DNA from 2 places in the Nonomuraea sp. NPDC050536 genome. Region 2 is predicted to be linked to the other one. Evidence: riboswitches for the same ligand, from Rfam matches in the RefSeq annotation. Region 2 holds a riboswitch; the other holds the start of a gene.
The links. Region 2 has a riboswitch for S-adenosylmethionine ahead of ACIBHX_RS49365 (aminotransferase class V-fold PLP-dependent enzyme). Riboswitches for the same ligand answer to the same signal wherever they lie in the genome.
Positions count from the first base shown of each region.

Region 1 (7,568 bases), on a different contig from region 2:
GTTGCCGATGGCCAGCGACTTGGCGATGGTGTCGGGCTTGACCGGCTGGACCACGTCGTGCCCGGCCTTGAACGCGGCCGACACCGGCGAGCAGCCCAGCGCCTGCGCCCCGAAGACCTTGTACGGCGTGTCCTCCACCAGCCCGAGCGCGATCAGCTCCTTGAAGCCCTTGTCGATCTTCGTCAGCTGGGACCCGGAGGCGATCGGGATCACGATCTGCTCCGGCAGCCTCCACCCGAGCTGCTCGGCGATCTCGTAGGCCAGCGTCTTGGAACCCTCGGCGTAGTAGGGCCGCAGGTTGACGTTGACGAAGCCCCACTTGTCGCCGAGCGGGTCGCCGATCAGCTCCGAGCAGAAGCGGTTGACCTCGTCGTAGGTGCCCTCGATGCCGATGAGCTTGCCGCCGAACACCCGGGCCATGGCGATCTTGGCCTGCTCCAGGTTGGCGGGGATGAACACGCACGCGTCGAACCCGGCACGAGCGGCGGCGGCCGTCACGGCGCCGGCCAGGTTGCCGGTGGAGGAGCACGACAGCGTGTGGAAGCCGAAGTTGCGGGCCGCCTCGACGGCGATGGCCACGACCCGGTCCTTGAAGGAGTGGGTGGGGTTGCCGGAGTCGTCCTTGACGTGCAGCGAGCGGATCCCCAGGGCCTTGCCCAGGTTGTCCGCCTTGACGAGCTTGGTCCAGCCCGGGTTCATGTTCCGCTTGGACGCCACGTCGGCGGGGACCGGAAGCAGGGGCTGGTAGCGCCAGATGTTGGTGGGACCCGCCTCGATCTGCGCGCGGGTCACCGTACCGAAGTCGTAGGCCGCTTCGAGCGGCCCGAAACACTCGATACAGGCGAAGTTGGGACCCAGGTCGTAACGGGCGCCGCACTCGCGGCAGGACAGAGCGACGGCAGGACCAAAGTCGAGCGACATGAAGCGAGGCCTTCCCTCATCTTCGCCCGCGGCCACCTTGACCGCAGACCGGAATTGGCACCTGTCCCGGTCGGCCTCGCCCTGTCGCGAGTCTCAAACCGGGAGGGTTGCCGGGGCTTCGCAGGGCCGGTCCCTCCACCCCTCTGGATGAGCAATATTCGGTTGTTGACCAGTACTGTACCCGGGCGCAACGGGGCCCAGAAAAACGTCTCAGCAAATGAGACTCAGCGGTAGTCCTCCCCGAGCACGCCCTGGACGTACTTGCGTGCCTGGTGGATGCGGGACTTGGCGGTGCCGAGCGGGATGCCGAGCTGCTCGGCCACCTCGTTGTAGTCGAGCTGGACGATGTCGCGCAGCACCAGCGCCTGGGCCAGATCCGGCTTGTCGGACTCCAGCGCCTCCATCGCGTCGAGCAGGTCGAGCCGCGACCCGGCGATCACGCTGACCCGGCGCACGTCGGGCTTCTGCATGGGCAGTTCGTCGGAGCTCTGCTCGGCCGCCCTGCGCTTCAGCGTGCGGTAGGTGGTCCGCGCGCAGTTGGCGGTCACGATGTGCAGCCAGGTGCTGAACCTCGCCCGCCCCTCGAACCGCCCGATGTTGCGCGCGACGGCCAGCAACGTGTCCTGGGAGGCCTCCTCCGCATCCTGGTGATACGGCAGGATCCGGCTGCAGTGCCGCAACACATCGGGCTCGATCCGCCGCAGGAGCTCGCCGAGTGCGCGATGATCTCCGGCGGCGGCGGAGCGGGCCAGTTCCTCGGTTAGCTCATCAAGCGCCATAGCTGGGATCCTATGGTCGGAGGGAGCTCAAATGAACAGCGTCCTGGTGGCCTCCAATAGAGGGCCCGTGTCGTTCACCGTGTCCGACGACGGGGTTCTCACCATGAGGCGCGGTGGTGGTGGGCTTGTTTCCGGGCTGTCCGGAGTGGCCAAGGACGGGGGTGTCCTGTGGGTTTGCGCGGCTCTGTCCGACGGCGACAGGAGTGCCGTACGGCAGGCTCCCGGCGGCCGCCTGGATCTCGCCGGCTACGAGACCGGGGCGGTGCGGATGCTGGATATTCCGCCCGCCACGTTCCACCGGGCGTACAACGCCGTGGCGAATTCCACGCTGTGGTTCGTGAATCACCTGCTCTACAACACCCCGAACGCGCCGCTGTTCGGCACCAGGTTCCAGCGGGAGTGGGAGTCCTACCGCGACTACAACGGGGCGTTCGCGATGGCGCTGGCCGAGGAGGCCGGCCATGGGGCGCGGGTGATGGTGCAGGACTACCACCTGACCCTGACCCCGGCGATGCTCCGCGCCGAGCGGCCCGACCTGCGCATCGCGCACTTCAGCCACACCCCGTGGGCGCCGCCCGAGTACTTCTCGCTGCTGCCCGACGAGGTGGCCAGGGAGGTGCTCGAGGGCATCCTGGGCGCCGACCACGCCGGGTTCCTGGCCAAGCGGTGGGCGTCGGCGTTCATGGACTGCTGCGCCGCCCTCCTAGGTGCTGATATTTCCGAAAATAGCGTTACTTATGAGGGGCGCACGACCCAGATCGGCGTGCACGCGCTCGGCGTGGACGGCGACCAGCTGTGGGCCCGCGCCTGCGAGCCCGATGTCGAGTCGCACGTGACCGCGCTGCGCGAGCAGGTGGGTGATCGCCGTCTGATCGTCCGCATCGACAGGACCGAGCTGTCGAAGAACATCGTGCGCGGCCTGGTGGCCTACCGCGAGTTCCTGGCGGCCCACCCCGAGTGGCACGGCCGTGTGGTCCACCTGGCCTTCGCCTACCCCTCGCGCCACGACCTGCCTGAATACCGCGAGTACACCGCCGCGGTGCAGCGCTGCGCCAAGGAGATCGAGGACGAGTACGCCACCGAGGACTGGGACCCGCTGATCCTGAACGTCGACGACGACTATCCGCGCTCGCTGGCCGCCTACCGCCTGGCGGACGTGCTGCTGGTCAACCCGATCCGCGACGGGATGAACCTGGTGGCCAAGGAGGGCCCGGTGCTGTCGGAGCGGTGCGCGCTGGTGCTGTCGCGGGAGGCGGGCGCGGCGGCCGAGCTGGGCGAGCACGCGCTGGTGGTCAACCCCTACGACGTCAGCGAGACGGCCGAGGCCCTGCACGAGGCGCTGGTGATGCCGGAGGAGGAGCGCCGTCGCCGCCGCGCGGCGCTCAGGGCGGCGGCGACGGCGCTGCCGCCGCAGCGGTGGATGGCCGCGCAGCTCGACGCGCTCGGGACGGCCTGATGCCGCAGACGTCCGAGCGCGCCCGGTTATCACGCGATCGGCCCACCTGGCTCATCTACCTGCAGCTCGGCGCCTTCGCCACCTACCTGTACGGCCTGAGCGCCGCCGTGCCGCTGCTGCGCATCGACGAGCGCACCTCGGCCGCCGTGGCCGGCCTGCACGGCACCGCGATGGCCGTCGCCACGATCGCCGCGGGCCTGGCCCTGCCGTTCCTCACGGGCAGGTACGGCAGGCGGACGGTCACCTGGCTGGGCGTGGCGGGCATGAACGCCGGCGTGGTCCTGGTGGTGTTCTCCTCCTCGCTGCCGTTCACGCTGCTGGGTTACGCGGTGGCAGGGGGCTTCGGCTCGCTGATGCTGTACGCGGCGATGGCGGCGCTGAGCGACCACCACGGTCCGGCGGGGGCGGCGGCCATCACCGAGGCCAACGCGGTCGGCGTGGTGATCGGCAGCTCTGTCACGTTCCTGATCAGCGCGATGGCGAACACGGCGCTCGGCTGGCGTGCGGCCTTGCTGGTGACGCCGCTGCTCACGCTCGCGGTGGCCGCGGCACTGGGCCGGGTGTGGACCTCGGCGCCCGCGCCGCCGCCCGAGCGCGTGCTCGACCCGGCGCCGGGACCGGGGTGGCGCTTCCACGTGAGCGGGGCGGTGCTGTGCTGCTGCGTGGCGCTGGAGTTCTCCTTCAACCTGTGGGCCGCCTCGCTGCTGGCGGCGCGGACCGGGCTGAGCGTGGCCACGGCGGCCACCGGGCTGAGCGCGCTGATCGCCGGGATGGCCGCGGGCCGTTTCGCGGGGGCGCAGCTGGCGTTGCGGGTGCCGCACACGCGGTTGTTCACCGGCGCCCTGGCCGTCGCGGGCGCCGGGTGGCTGATCTTCTGGATGGCCACCGAGCCGGTGCTCGGCTATGCGGGGCTGGCGCTGAGCGGGCTGGGCATCTCGTTGCACTTCCCGCTGGCGCTGTCCGCGATGATCGGCAACTCCGGCGGCAGGCCCGACCTGGCGGCGGCCGCCTCGCCGATGTGGGCGGGCGCGGCGATGGCGGTCGGGCCGTTCGTGCTGGGCGCGCTGGCCGACGGTTTCGGCACGCGGACGGCGTTCCTGCTGGTGCCCGTCCTGATCGGCCTGGCCGTCGGCGGGGTGCTCACTGCCAGGAGGCGTTCTTGAGCACCGCGTCCAGGCCAGGGGTGCCGAACTGGTCCACGACCAGGATCCTGCTCTTGGGCAGGAACCATTCGCGCTGGACGTAGTGCAGCTTCACGGTTTCGAGGTGCTCGTAAGGACGGCAGGAGAAGTTCCACGCCCGGTAGGCGGCCTTGTGGCCGGGGCCGACCTGGCGCAGGCCCTCGGCCTTCGGCTTGTCGAAGCTCTGGGCCAGTTTGCGCTTGATCGGGCACGGCTGCACGTCGGTGGCCGGGTAGTAGGGGCGCTTGCCCGTGTAGGGGTTGAACAGCTCCTGGCCCTCCTTGATGGCCTTGGGGCCGAACACCCAGAAGGCCTGGCACTCCTGCCCGTTGTAGCCCGCCTTCGGCTTGGCGCACGTGCCGGTCACCACCTTGAGCCAGTCGCCCTTGCCGGAGACCTTCCAGCCGCTCGGGAGGGTGAGCGTCATGCCGCGGAAGCTCAGCTTGGCGGTGGCGGCGTGGGCGGGAAGCGCGACCAGAGCGGTGGCGGTGGCGGCGATCGCTGCCACGGCCAGTAAGGATCTCCTCATGGGCGCGACCCTAGCCACGCGCACTTTCAGCCGGGTTGCAGGCTGTCGCAAAGCTCGCGCAGCAGCGCCACCACGCCTTCGGGGCCGTCGACGACCAGGTCGGCCCGTTCGGCCAGGGCGGTGACCTCGGCCGATCCGCTGCAGACCTTCACTCCCGGCAGGCCCGAGGCGTCGACGGCGTCGAAGGCGGCCAGGTCGCCCAGATCGTCGCCGGCGAACATGACCGAGCGAGCCGCCCGCTCGGCCAGGAAGAGGCCGAGGGCGTGGCCCTTGTCCATGCCGGGCGGGCGCAGTTCCAGGACCATGCGGCCGGGCTCGACGACCAGGCCGTGTTTCTCGGCCAGCTTGGCCAGGGGTTCGCGCAGGACGGCCAGGTAGCCGTCGGGGTCGGGGCTGCGGCGGGTGTGCGCGGCGACGGCGCGGCCCTTGTCCTCGATCGTGACGCCGCGCAGGCCGAGCGAATCGAGCAGCAGCGGCAGTTCCGCCGCGGCCCTGGGGACCCCGGGTGGTGGCGGAGGCGCGCTGATGCGCCCGTTCTCCCAGCGTTCGAACCCGTAGTGGCCGAGCACGACGAGCCCCGGCACGTCGGCCAGCCCCGGTCCGAGCTCGAGGGCGGTGGCGGCGGGCCGTCCCGTGACGATGGCCACGGCTCCCACGTACCTGCCGAGCTCGGCGAGGACGGCGCCTGCCTGGGGGTGGATCCGCGCCGCGGCGGGATCGGGCACGATCGGCGCCAGGGTGCCGTCGAAGTCGAGCCCGATCACCGCGCCCGCGGGGTCTTTCAGTATTGCCTGGATTCCAGGGATGTTCCTCACGCGGCAGCCGTACCCAGCCGGTCAGGGGCGCATGCCGAGCCGTCTGGCGGCGCGCTCGCGCTGTCGCGAGGCCCGCAGCCGGCGTAGCCGCTTGACCAGCATGGGGTCCTGCTCCAGCGCTTCGGGTCGGTCGATGAGCTCGCCGAGGAGCTGGTAGTAGCGGGTGGCGGAGAACCCGAAGGTCTCCTTGATGGCCTGCTCCTTGGCACCCGCGTAGCGCCACCACTGGCGCTCGAAGGCGAGGAGCTCGAGATCACGGTCGGAGAGAGGGTGGCGGGATGGTTCCTGGGCAGCACTGTCACCGCTGACCGGTGCAGTGTCCATGGTCTCCTCCTCGGTGGGAGCGCCCGACGATCGCGTCGTGCGCACGCGGCCCGCAGCCATCGTAATGTGCCGAGTACGGGTGTTCACGGCGGATTGGGAGACGTACAGTCACTAAATGTGACCCAAGTCATCACGCTTCTCACCGACTATGGGCTGGAAGATGGCTATGTGGCGGCTTGTCATGGAGTGATTGCTGGGATCGCTCCGGAGGCCCGGGTAATCGACGTGTGCCATCTGGTGCCTTCCGGCGATGTACGGCGGGGCGCCGCGATCCTCGCGCAGACCATCCCGTATCTACCCAAGGGCGTCCACATCGGTGCGGTGGACCCGGGCGCGGGCGGGGCGAGACGCGCCGTGGCGGTCGAGGCGGGCGGGCGGATCTTCATCGGCCCGGACAACGGGCTGCTGTCGTGGGCGATCCACGCCAGCGGTGGGGCGCGAGCGGCGTACGAGATCTGCAACGAGGAGTACTTCCTGCACCCGGTCTCGCCGACCTTCCACGGGCGGGACGTGTACTCCCCGGTGGCCGGGCGGCTGTGCTGCGGGCTGCGGGCCGCCGATCTGGGGCCGGCGTTCCCGCTGGGGAGGCTGGTGTCGCTGCCTGAGCCCACCTCGGTGATCCGTGAGGGCTCGGTGGAGGGCGAGGTGGTCTCGGTCGACCGTTACGGCAACACGCAGTTGTCGATCGCGGCGGGCGATCTGGCCGCGCTGGGCGTGCGGACAGGCGACACGCTGGGCGTGCGGCTGGGGCGGCGGCAGCTGTCGATGCCGTTCCGTGAGACGTACGCGGCGGTGCCGCCGGGCGAGCTGGTGGCCTTCGCCGATTCCGCGGGGCTGATCGCGATCGCGGTGAACGCCGGTGATGCGGCGCAGCGGCTGGGATTGCCGCCGGGCGCGCATGTTCGCCTGTCACCAACACCCTAAATGTCCCGACTTTTCCCGATTTAGTGGTGCGAAAGTGGCAGAAGGGAATTACTCCGCGTATCGGTCTGTTTACTGAAGCGTCGGATTGCAGCGTCGATCGCATGCCAGAATGCACGACCAGATCGGGCCTCCCTCCCCCCTTCTCCAGAGGTCGGCGTGTTCCAACTATCCGTCGTGCTGCTGTCCCTACTGAATCTGGTCTGGCCCTCGGCCGAGCCGCCCGTCCCCGAGCGGTGGCACGAGTGGCCGGTTTCGCGCGTCTTTCCCGATACGGTGCCCGGGTCCAGCCCCTCAGGGGCTCGGGTGACCTACGTGCTCGAGGGCATCGCTCCCGAGGCGCCCTGCCGGGAGGCGCTCCAACCTGCCGCCCTCAGGGCGCTGCCCGGCTGCCGTACCGCGCTGCGCGCCACGTACGCCGACAGCACCCAGACCTACGTCGCCACGGTCGGCATCGCCGTCCTGGACGGCAAGGGCACCCGCACTCCGCTGGCCCGCATGGGCGGCTCGGCGGCCGAGCATCTGGCGCTGGCCGGCGGCGATGCGGCGGGCATCACGGCAGCGGGGCCGGAGGGCGCCGCGTGGGCGGGCAGTTCCGGCGGGCTGGCGAGCACGGCGTGGGCCGGCGAGCCGGGTGGCTCG
Region 1 is NZ_JBITHD010000018.1:163,615-171,182, forward strand. Features, by position in the region: gene thrC (threonine synthase) at 1-921, opposite strand, end outside; SAM riboswitch class I at 935-1,075, opposite strand; gene ACIBHX_RS39120 (RNA polymerase sigma factor) at 1,146-1,700, opposite strand; gene ACIBHX_RS39125 (trehalose-6-phosphate synthase) at 1,732-3,156, shown strand; gene ACIBHX_RS39130 (MFS transporter) at 3,156-4,319, shown strand; gene ACIBHX_RS39135 (hypothetical protein) at 4,297-4,866, opposite strand; gene otsB (trehalose-phosphatase) at 4,893-5,681, opposite strand; gene ACIBHX_RS39145 (DUF3263 domain-containing protein) at 5,703-6,005, opposite strand; gene ACIBHX_RS39150 (S-adenosyl-l-methionine hydroxide adenosyltransferase family protein) at 6,123-6,929, shown strand; gene ACIBHX_RS39155 (hypothetical protein) at 7,086-7,568, shown strand, end outside.
Region 1: it holds a riboswitch for S-adenosylmethionine, as region 2 does, so the genes downstream of both, thrC (threonine synthase) here and ACIBHX_RS49365 (aminotransferase class V-fold PLP-dependent enzyme) in region 2, are expected to answer to the same signal.

Region 2 (7,568 bases):
TGTCGAAGACCAGGTCAGTTGCGTGCATCCCGGCTGGGCCCTGCTGACGGGCCGCTCGGAGGTGCTGCGGTCGTGGGCGCTGATCATGGCGAACACGACCTACATCCAGTTCGTGCTCACCGACGTCAGCACCACCGTCCTCGGCGACGTGGCGGTGCTGACCTGCGTGGAGAACATCCTGACGGCCGGCGAGGAGGGCGATGCCAGCTTCGCCGCCGGCAAGGTGGTGGCCAGTAACGTCTACATCCGCACCGCCAACGGCTGGCGGCTGTGGATGCATCATGGATCGCCTGTCCTGCAGGATGAGGAGGGCGAGGAGGAGGAAGGCGAGCTTGAGGCTTGATCGCATCACCCTGAAGGGCCTGCGCGCCCGTGGGCGCCACGGCGTGCTCGCCGCGGAACGCGAGCTCGGCCAGGAGTTCGTGGTGGACGCGACGCTGTTCGTCGACACCGCGCCCGCCGCGGCGGGCGACGACCTCGCCAAGACCGTGCATTACGGCGAGCTGGCCCAGGAGCTGGTCAAGGTGGTGGAGGGGGAGCCGGTCGATCTGATCGAGACGCTCGCCCAGCGCCTGGCCGACGTCTGCCTGGCCTACGAGCTCGTCTCGAGAGTGGAGATCAGCGTGCACAAACCGGCCGCGCCCATCCCGCTGCCGTTCGACGACGTGATCGTGACCATCGAACGGAGCCGCGTATGAAGGCCGTCCTCGCGCTGGGCAGCAACCAGGGGCACCGTTTCGACACCCTGCAGGGGGCCATGGACGCGTTGTTCGACGCGCCTGGGCTGGAGTTCGTGGCGGCCTCGCCCGTCTACGAGACCGACCCGGTCGGCGGTCCTGAGGGGCAGCGTCCGTACCTGAACGCCGTCGTGATCGCCGAGACCAAGCTGCAGCCGCGCATGCTGCTCGAGCGCGCGCAGAGCGTGGAGACCGCCTTCGGGCGGGTCCGCGAGGAGCGCTGGGGCCCGCGCACGCTCGACGTCGACCTGATCGTGGTGGGCGACACCGTGTGCGACGACCCGGTCCTGACGCTGCCGCATCCGCGCGTGCACGAGCGCGCCTTCGTGCTGGTGCCGTGGTCTCAGGTGGATCCCTCCGGCGTGGTGCCCGGTCATGGCGAGGTGACGGTGCTGCTTGCCGGCCTCGACCAGAGCGGGGTACGGCTGCGCTCCGACCTGACCCTGCAGGTGCCGGATTGAGGCCCACCAAACCCGGGATCCTCGTCGGTCTCGTCGTCATCGTCGCGCTGCTGACCTGGATCGTGGTCAAGCAGTTCTACTCCGAACTCCCGGTGCTGCCGTGGACCGCGATCCCGACGGTGATGCTGCTTGCCGTGGGTGAGTTCTACAGCGGGTGGATGACCAAGGCGCGCATCGCTCGCAAGCCCGGCACCAAGCCCGTCGAGCCGCTCGCGGTCGCCCGCCTGGCGGCCCTGGCCAAGGCCTCGGCCTACGTGGGCGCGGTCTTCGCGGGGGTCTTCGCGGGCTTCGCGATCTTTGACGTCCAGCTGTTCACCCGTGAGGTGCCGCGCGCCGAGTTCTTCATCGCGGCCGGCTCGTTCGCCGCGTTCGTGATCCTCATCTGCGCCGCCCTCTACCTGGAGCACGCCTGCAAGATCCCGAAGAGCCCGGAAGACCTCAAAGCCCGAGGTAACGACTGAGAGCGTCGCTCGTGCGTTCACCCGGCCGCGTCGCCGCGTGGATGAGGTCGGTTGTTCTGCGGTTGTGCTGCGCGTTTGGTGCGTCTGCCGTACAGGTAGACGACCGGGAGGGTGCAGATCAGCGGGCCGAGGATGGCGATCGGGCGTTCCAGCCACCACGTGAGGTTCGGCGGGACCTGGCCGCCGAGCGTGCCGAGCAGCCACCAGCCCAGGCCCAGGGCGATGGCCATGCCGGTGGTGTGGAAGAGGAACAGCGGCAGGGCGTAGCGGTTGATGGTCTCGTTGACCCGCTTCCAGCCGGGACGTTCCAGCACCCGTTCCATCGACGGGCGCAGCACCTCGACCAGCCCGATCTGGAAGATCAGCAGGGCCACGATGACGAACGTGGGCGGCGCCATGTTGGACCACTTGTCGCCGGGCACGCCGACCATCGAGCCCGGGTAGATGCCCGAGTAGACCAGTCCGAACAGCGCGAACAGGCCCGTCCACAGGATCCCCACGTCGTAGCGGCGGGGCAGGATCACGATCCGGTCGTAGAAGAACCCGGCCTGGTGCGCCAGCCCCCACACGATGATCATGTTCAGCCAGCCCGCCCACTCCACGCCGTAACGGAAGCGGAGCACGTCGACCACCAGCGCGGCGCCGCCCAACCAGATCAGGGCGAGCACGTCGAAGCGCCGGTGCATCCACAGCGCCAGCGGCAGCAGCGCGATCAGCACCAGGTAGACGCCGAGGAACCACAGCGGGCTGAGCACCAGCAGCACGACCCGCCACATCCAGTCGACGTGGAACACGGCGGTCACGACCGCCCCGATGGCCACCCACACGGCCGACAGGCCGAGCGCGGGGATGGACAGCGCCCTGATCCGCCGCCACACGAACGCGCCGAGCCCCTGGCCGCGAGCCTGTGCGCGTTCCCAGGACAGCAGGTGGACGTGCCCGCCCACGTAGAAGAACAGCGGCAGCACCTGCAGCAGCCAGGTCAGGATCCACAGGCCCGAGGTGAAGCCCAGCGGGCTGGTCGGCTCGGGCCCCGACGGGGTCCACTGCAGGATCGTGAAGGCCCAGTGCCACACCACGACCACGATCAGGCTGAGGGCCCGGAGCCAGTCGACGTACTTGTCTCTCACTTGTCGATGTCACCCACGACGAAGAACATGGAGCCGAGGATGGCGATCATGTCGGCGACCAGGTGTCCCGGCAGCACCTCGCGCAGCACCTGGATGTTGCTGTAGGAGGCCGAGCGCAGCTTGAGCCGCCACGGTGTCTTGTCACCCTTGGAGACCAGGTAGTAGCCGTTGATGCCGAGCGGGTTCTCCGTCCAGGCGTAGGTGTGGCCTTCCGGCACCTTGAGCACCTTCGGCAGGCGCTGGTTGATCGGCCCAGGCGGCAGCGAGCGGAGCTTGTCCACGCAGGCGTCGGCCAGGTCGAGGGAGATCTTCAGCTGGTCGAACAGCACCTCGAAGCGGGAATGGCAGTCGCCCGCGCTGCGGGTGACGACCTTCACGGGCAGCTCGGGATAGGCCAGGTACGGCTGGTCGCGGCGCAGGTCGAAGTCGATCCCCGAGGCGCGGGCGACCGGGCCGCTCACGCCGTACTGCAGGATCTGCTCCTGGTCCAGGACGCCGACGCCCCTGGTGCGGGCCAGGAAGATCTCGTTGTTCAGAATGAGGTTCTCGATGTCGGGGATCTTGCGGCGGGTCACGGCGACCGCCTCGGTGACCCGGTCGAGCCAGCCGTAGGGCAGGTCCTCCTTCAGCCCGCCGACGCGGTTGAACATGAAGTGCATGCGGCCGCCGGAGATCTCCTCCATCACGGCCTGGATGCGCTCGCGCTCGTTGAAGGCGTAGAAGACGGGGGTGATCGCGCCCAGCTCCAGCGGGTAGCTGCCGAGGAACATCAGGTGGCTGAGCACCCGGTTGAGCTCGGCGAGCAGCGTGCGCGCCCACACGGCCCTGACGGGCACCTCCATGCCCAGCAGGCGCTCGGCCGCCAGCACCACGCCCAGCTCGTTGGCGAAGCCCGCCAGCCAGTCGTGCCGGTTGGCCAGCATGATGACCTGGCGGTAGTCGCGGACCTCGAAGAGCTTCTCCGCGCCCCTGTGCATGTAGCCGATGATCGGCTCGGCCGCCGCGATCCGTTCGCCGTCGAGGGTGATCCTGAGCCTCAGCACGCCGTGGGTCGACGGGTGCTGCGGGCCGATGTTGAGGATCATGTCCTCGGTGGCCAGCTCCTTGGCGCCGGCGCCTATCCCGACCACGCGTTCCGTCATACAGCCCATGCTGCCACCGCGCTAGGCGTTGATCCAGCTCGGGTGATGGTCAAGGAACGGTATGCAGGCGCATCCCATGAATCGGACAGGGGAGAAATAGGAGGAACGGGGGGAGAAAACACCATGAAGCGGATTCCATTTGACATCGCAGCACTGATCGCGAGGGTGACGCTCGGCGTGATCTTTCTGGCTCACGGCCTGGTGCACTGGCAGATCGGGTTCACGCCCCTCGGTCGGCTGTTCGCCACGACCGGAATGCCCTTGCCCCAGCTCGCCGCCACGTACACCATGCTTGCGGAGATCGTCGGGGGCTTCTTGCTGATCGTCGGTCTGCTGGTACGGCTGGCCGCGCTGGCCCTCCTGGTCGTGTGGATCGGCGCGATCGTCTTCGTCCACGCCACGCACGGCATCTTCGTCACCAACAACGGCTGGGAGCTGGTCGCGTCGTTCGGGGCGAGCATGCTGCTGTTCATGGCGCTGGGAGGCGGCCGGTTCGGCATCGACGGCATCATCAACACCTCCTACAAGCGGCGTGGCGCCGCCAAGGAGGCCGAACGCGAGATGGCCGCCCACGCGCCCGTCACGACGCCGCCCACCGCCGAGGCACCCACGTCCCAGCCCACGGCCGAGGCGCCCACGGCTGCGATGCCCCGGCCAGAGGCACCCGCATCCGAGGCGCCCGCTTCGGAGGCGCCCGCCTCAGAGGCGCCCACGCCTGCTCAGGCCGGGGACACGGCCCCGCAGGCCGACGTACCCCAACAGCCGAGTGGGCCGCGCTCGAGCATGAGCGAGGAGGACAGGCGGGCCGAGGCCCTGGCCGCGGACAAGAACCGGCCGGAGAACACCTAGCTCATCGACGGGTGAGGTCACGGACGGCCTCGACGAGGCGGTCCACGTGCTCCTGCGTCGTGCCGATGCCGATGGAGGCGCGCACGGCGGAAGCCGTACCGTCCTCGCAGCCGCCATCTGAGGTGCCCAGCAGGTGGCGGACGAACGGGTGGGCGCAGAACTTGCCGTCGCGCACGCCGATGCCGTAGTCGCCGGACAGCGCCTCGGCCACCTCGCGCGCCGAGTAGCCCTCGACGGTGAACGACACGATGCCCACGCGCGGGTGGTCGGGGCCCCACAGCGACAGCTCGCGCACGCCCGGGGTCGAGGCCAGGCCGGCGCGCAGGCGCGAGATCAGCCGCTCCTCCTCGAGGACCAGCTCGGTCCAGCCGGTGGCCGTCAGCGCGTCGCACGCGGCGGCCAGCGCGATCGCGCCCAGCACGTTCGGCGTGCCGGCCTCGTGCCGCGGCTCGGGGTCGTCGTGCCACTCGGTCGTCTCGTCGACCGCCTTCACCGCGCCGCCGCCCTTGAGGTACGGCTCGCCGTCCGAGAGCCAGTCGCGGCGGCCCACCAGGACCCCGGCGCCGAAGGGCGCGTAGAGCTTGTGGCCGGAGAAGGCGACGTAGTCCAGGTCCAGCGCGGTCAGGTTGAGCCTGCGGTGCGGCACCAGCTGGGCGGCGTCGACGAGGATGCGGGCGCCGTGCCGGTGCGCGATGTGGGCGAGGGCGGCGATGGGCCACAGCTCGCCGGTGACGTTGGAGGCGGCGGTCACCACGAGCAGCTTGGGGCCGTCGATCGCGGCCAGGGCCTCGTCGGCCGCGCGGACCGCCGCGCCGGGGAAGGCGGGCGGCGCCAGCCGTACGGACTGGGCCCAGGGCAGCAGCGAGGCGTGGTGCTCGGTGTCGAAGACGACCACGGTGGTGTCCTCGGGGAGGCAGCCGGCCAGCAGGTTCGTGGCGTCGGTGGTGTTGCGGGTGAAGATGACCGCGTCGTCGGGGCGGGCGCCCACGAAGGCCCTGACGGTGTGGCGGGCCTGCTCGTATCGGGCGGTGGTGAGCTGGGAGGCGTAGCCCGCGCCGCGGTGCACGCTGGAGTAGGCCGGGAGCGCGGCGGTGACGGCCTCGCTGACCGGCACCAGACAGGGGGCGCTGGCGGCGTAGTCGAGGTTGGCGTAGGAGACCAGCTTGCCGCCCTTGACCGGGACCTCCAGGTCGGCGCCGAGCACGGCGGGGATCGAGCGGGCCAGTCCGGCGGGCTCGTCGGCGACGGCCTGAGCGGGCACGGAGTTGAAGATCGTCAGCGTGGACACAGCACGTCCCTCGGGTCATCGGACCCCAGGAAGCAGCCACGGAGCCCGCGCTTGCCCGCCACACTTCGTGGCGGACCAGGTCTTCACCCGGGGCACCCCGCCGCGGACGCGAGGGTTGCCGGCCAGCTAGCCGGGGCTTGTCGCTGGCACTCATGACCTACGAGGGGAACTATAACCGACACCCGGCCGTCGATCGCAACCCCGCGAACTTCTCCGCCGCCTGTGTCGTTGGTACCAGGAAACCGTCCCTGGCCTGCGTGGAGGTGTGCAGATGTTGGACTGGGTTGCCGACCCACAAATCTGGATCGGGTTCTTCACCCTGGTCGCCCTGGAGATCGTGCTGGGCATCGACAACATCATCTTCATCTCCATCCTGGCCGGGAAACTGCCCGAATCGCAGCGGGATAAGGCACGCATCATGGGCCTGGGCGCGGCGCTCATCAGCCGGCTGCTCCTGCTGCTCGCGCTGTCGTGGGTGGTGAAACTCACAGCGCCGCTGTTCGAGGTCTTCGGTCAGGAGATCTCGGGGCGGGACCTGATCCTGCTGCTCGGCGGTCTGTTCCTGCTGGCCAAGAGCGTCACCGAGATCGGCCACAGCATGGAGCTGAAGGAGCAGGACGGCAAGGCCCGCGCGGTCACCTCGTTCACCTCGGTGATCCTGCAGATCATGGTGCTCGACGTCGTCTTCTCGCTCGACTCGGTCATCACCGCCGTCGGCATGGTCGACAAGCTCGGCGTGATGGTCGCGGCGGTGATCGTGGCGGTGGTGGTGATGCTGTTCGCCTCCGGGCCGATCGCCCGCTTCGTGGACCGGCATCCGAGTATCAAGATGCTGGCGCTGGCCTTCCTGGTGCTGATCGGGGTGGTGCTCATCGCCGAGGGGCTGGGGCAGCACGTCTCCAAGGGCTACATCTACTTCGCGATGGCGTTCTCGCTCGTCGTGGAGCTGCTGAACATCCGGATGCGGAGCAGGCACAACAAAGCCGAACCTAAGATGCATTCGTGAGCTTTGATCCATGGAATCCGGATTTCGTGGCATGGCCCTATGACGGCCTCGCCGAGCTGAGGCGCGAAGGGGCCGTCCACTACTTCGAACCCAGCAACCAGTGGCTGATCCCCCGGCACGCGGACGTCAACGCGCTGCTCAGGGACAGGCGGCTGGGCCGCGACTACCTGCACGTGGCCACCCACGAGGAGTTCGGCAGGAAGCCCGCGCCGGACTTCCTCGAGCCGTTCTGGCGCATGAGCAGGGCCGGGATGCTGGAGGTCGAGCCGCCTGAGCACACCAGGCTGCGCCGCCTGGTGTCCAAGGCGTTCACCCCCCGCATGGTCGAGTCCATGCGGCCCCGCGTCCAGACGATCGTGGCCGGCCTGGTCGACGCCTTCGTCGAGAAGGGCGGCGGCGACCTGATCGCCGAGGTGGCCGAGCCGCTGCCGGTCACGGTCATCGCCGAGATGCTGGGCGTGCCCGAGTCCGACCGGCATCTGCTGCGGCCCTGG
Region 2 is NZ_JBITHD010000034.1:57,178-64,745, forward strand. Features, by position in the region: gene ACIBHX_RS49330 (nuclear transport factor 2 family protein) at 1-343, shown strand, start outside; gene folB (dihydroneopterin aldolase) at 333-698, shown strand; gene folK (2-amino-4-hydroxy-6-hydroxymethyldihydropteridine diphosphokinase) at 695-1,198, shown strand; gene ACIBHX_RS49345 (DUF3180 domain-containing protein) at 1,195-1,659, shown strand; gene ACIBHX_RS49350 (acyltransferase) at 1,677-2,789, opposite strand; gene ACIBHX_RS49355 (NADH-quinone oxidoreductase subunit D) at 2,786-3,931, opposite strand; gene ACIBHX_RS49360 (DoxX family membrane protein) at 4,055-4,780, shown strand; gene ACIBHX_RS49365 (aminotransferase class V-fold PLP-dependent enzyme) at 4,782-6,059, opposite strand; SAM riboswitch class IV at 6,111-6,226, opposite strand; gene ACIBHX_RS49370 (TerC family protein) at 6,340-7,074, shown strand; gene ACIBHX_RS49375 (cytochrome P450) at 7,071-7,568, shown strand, end outside.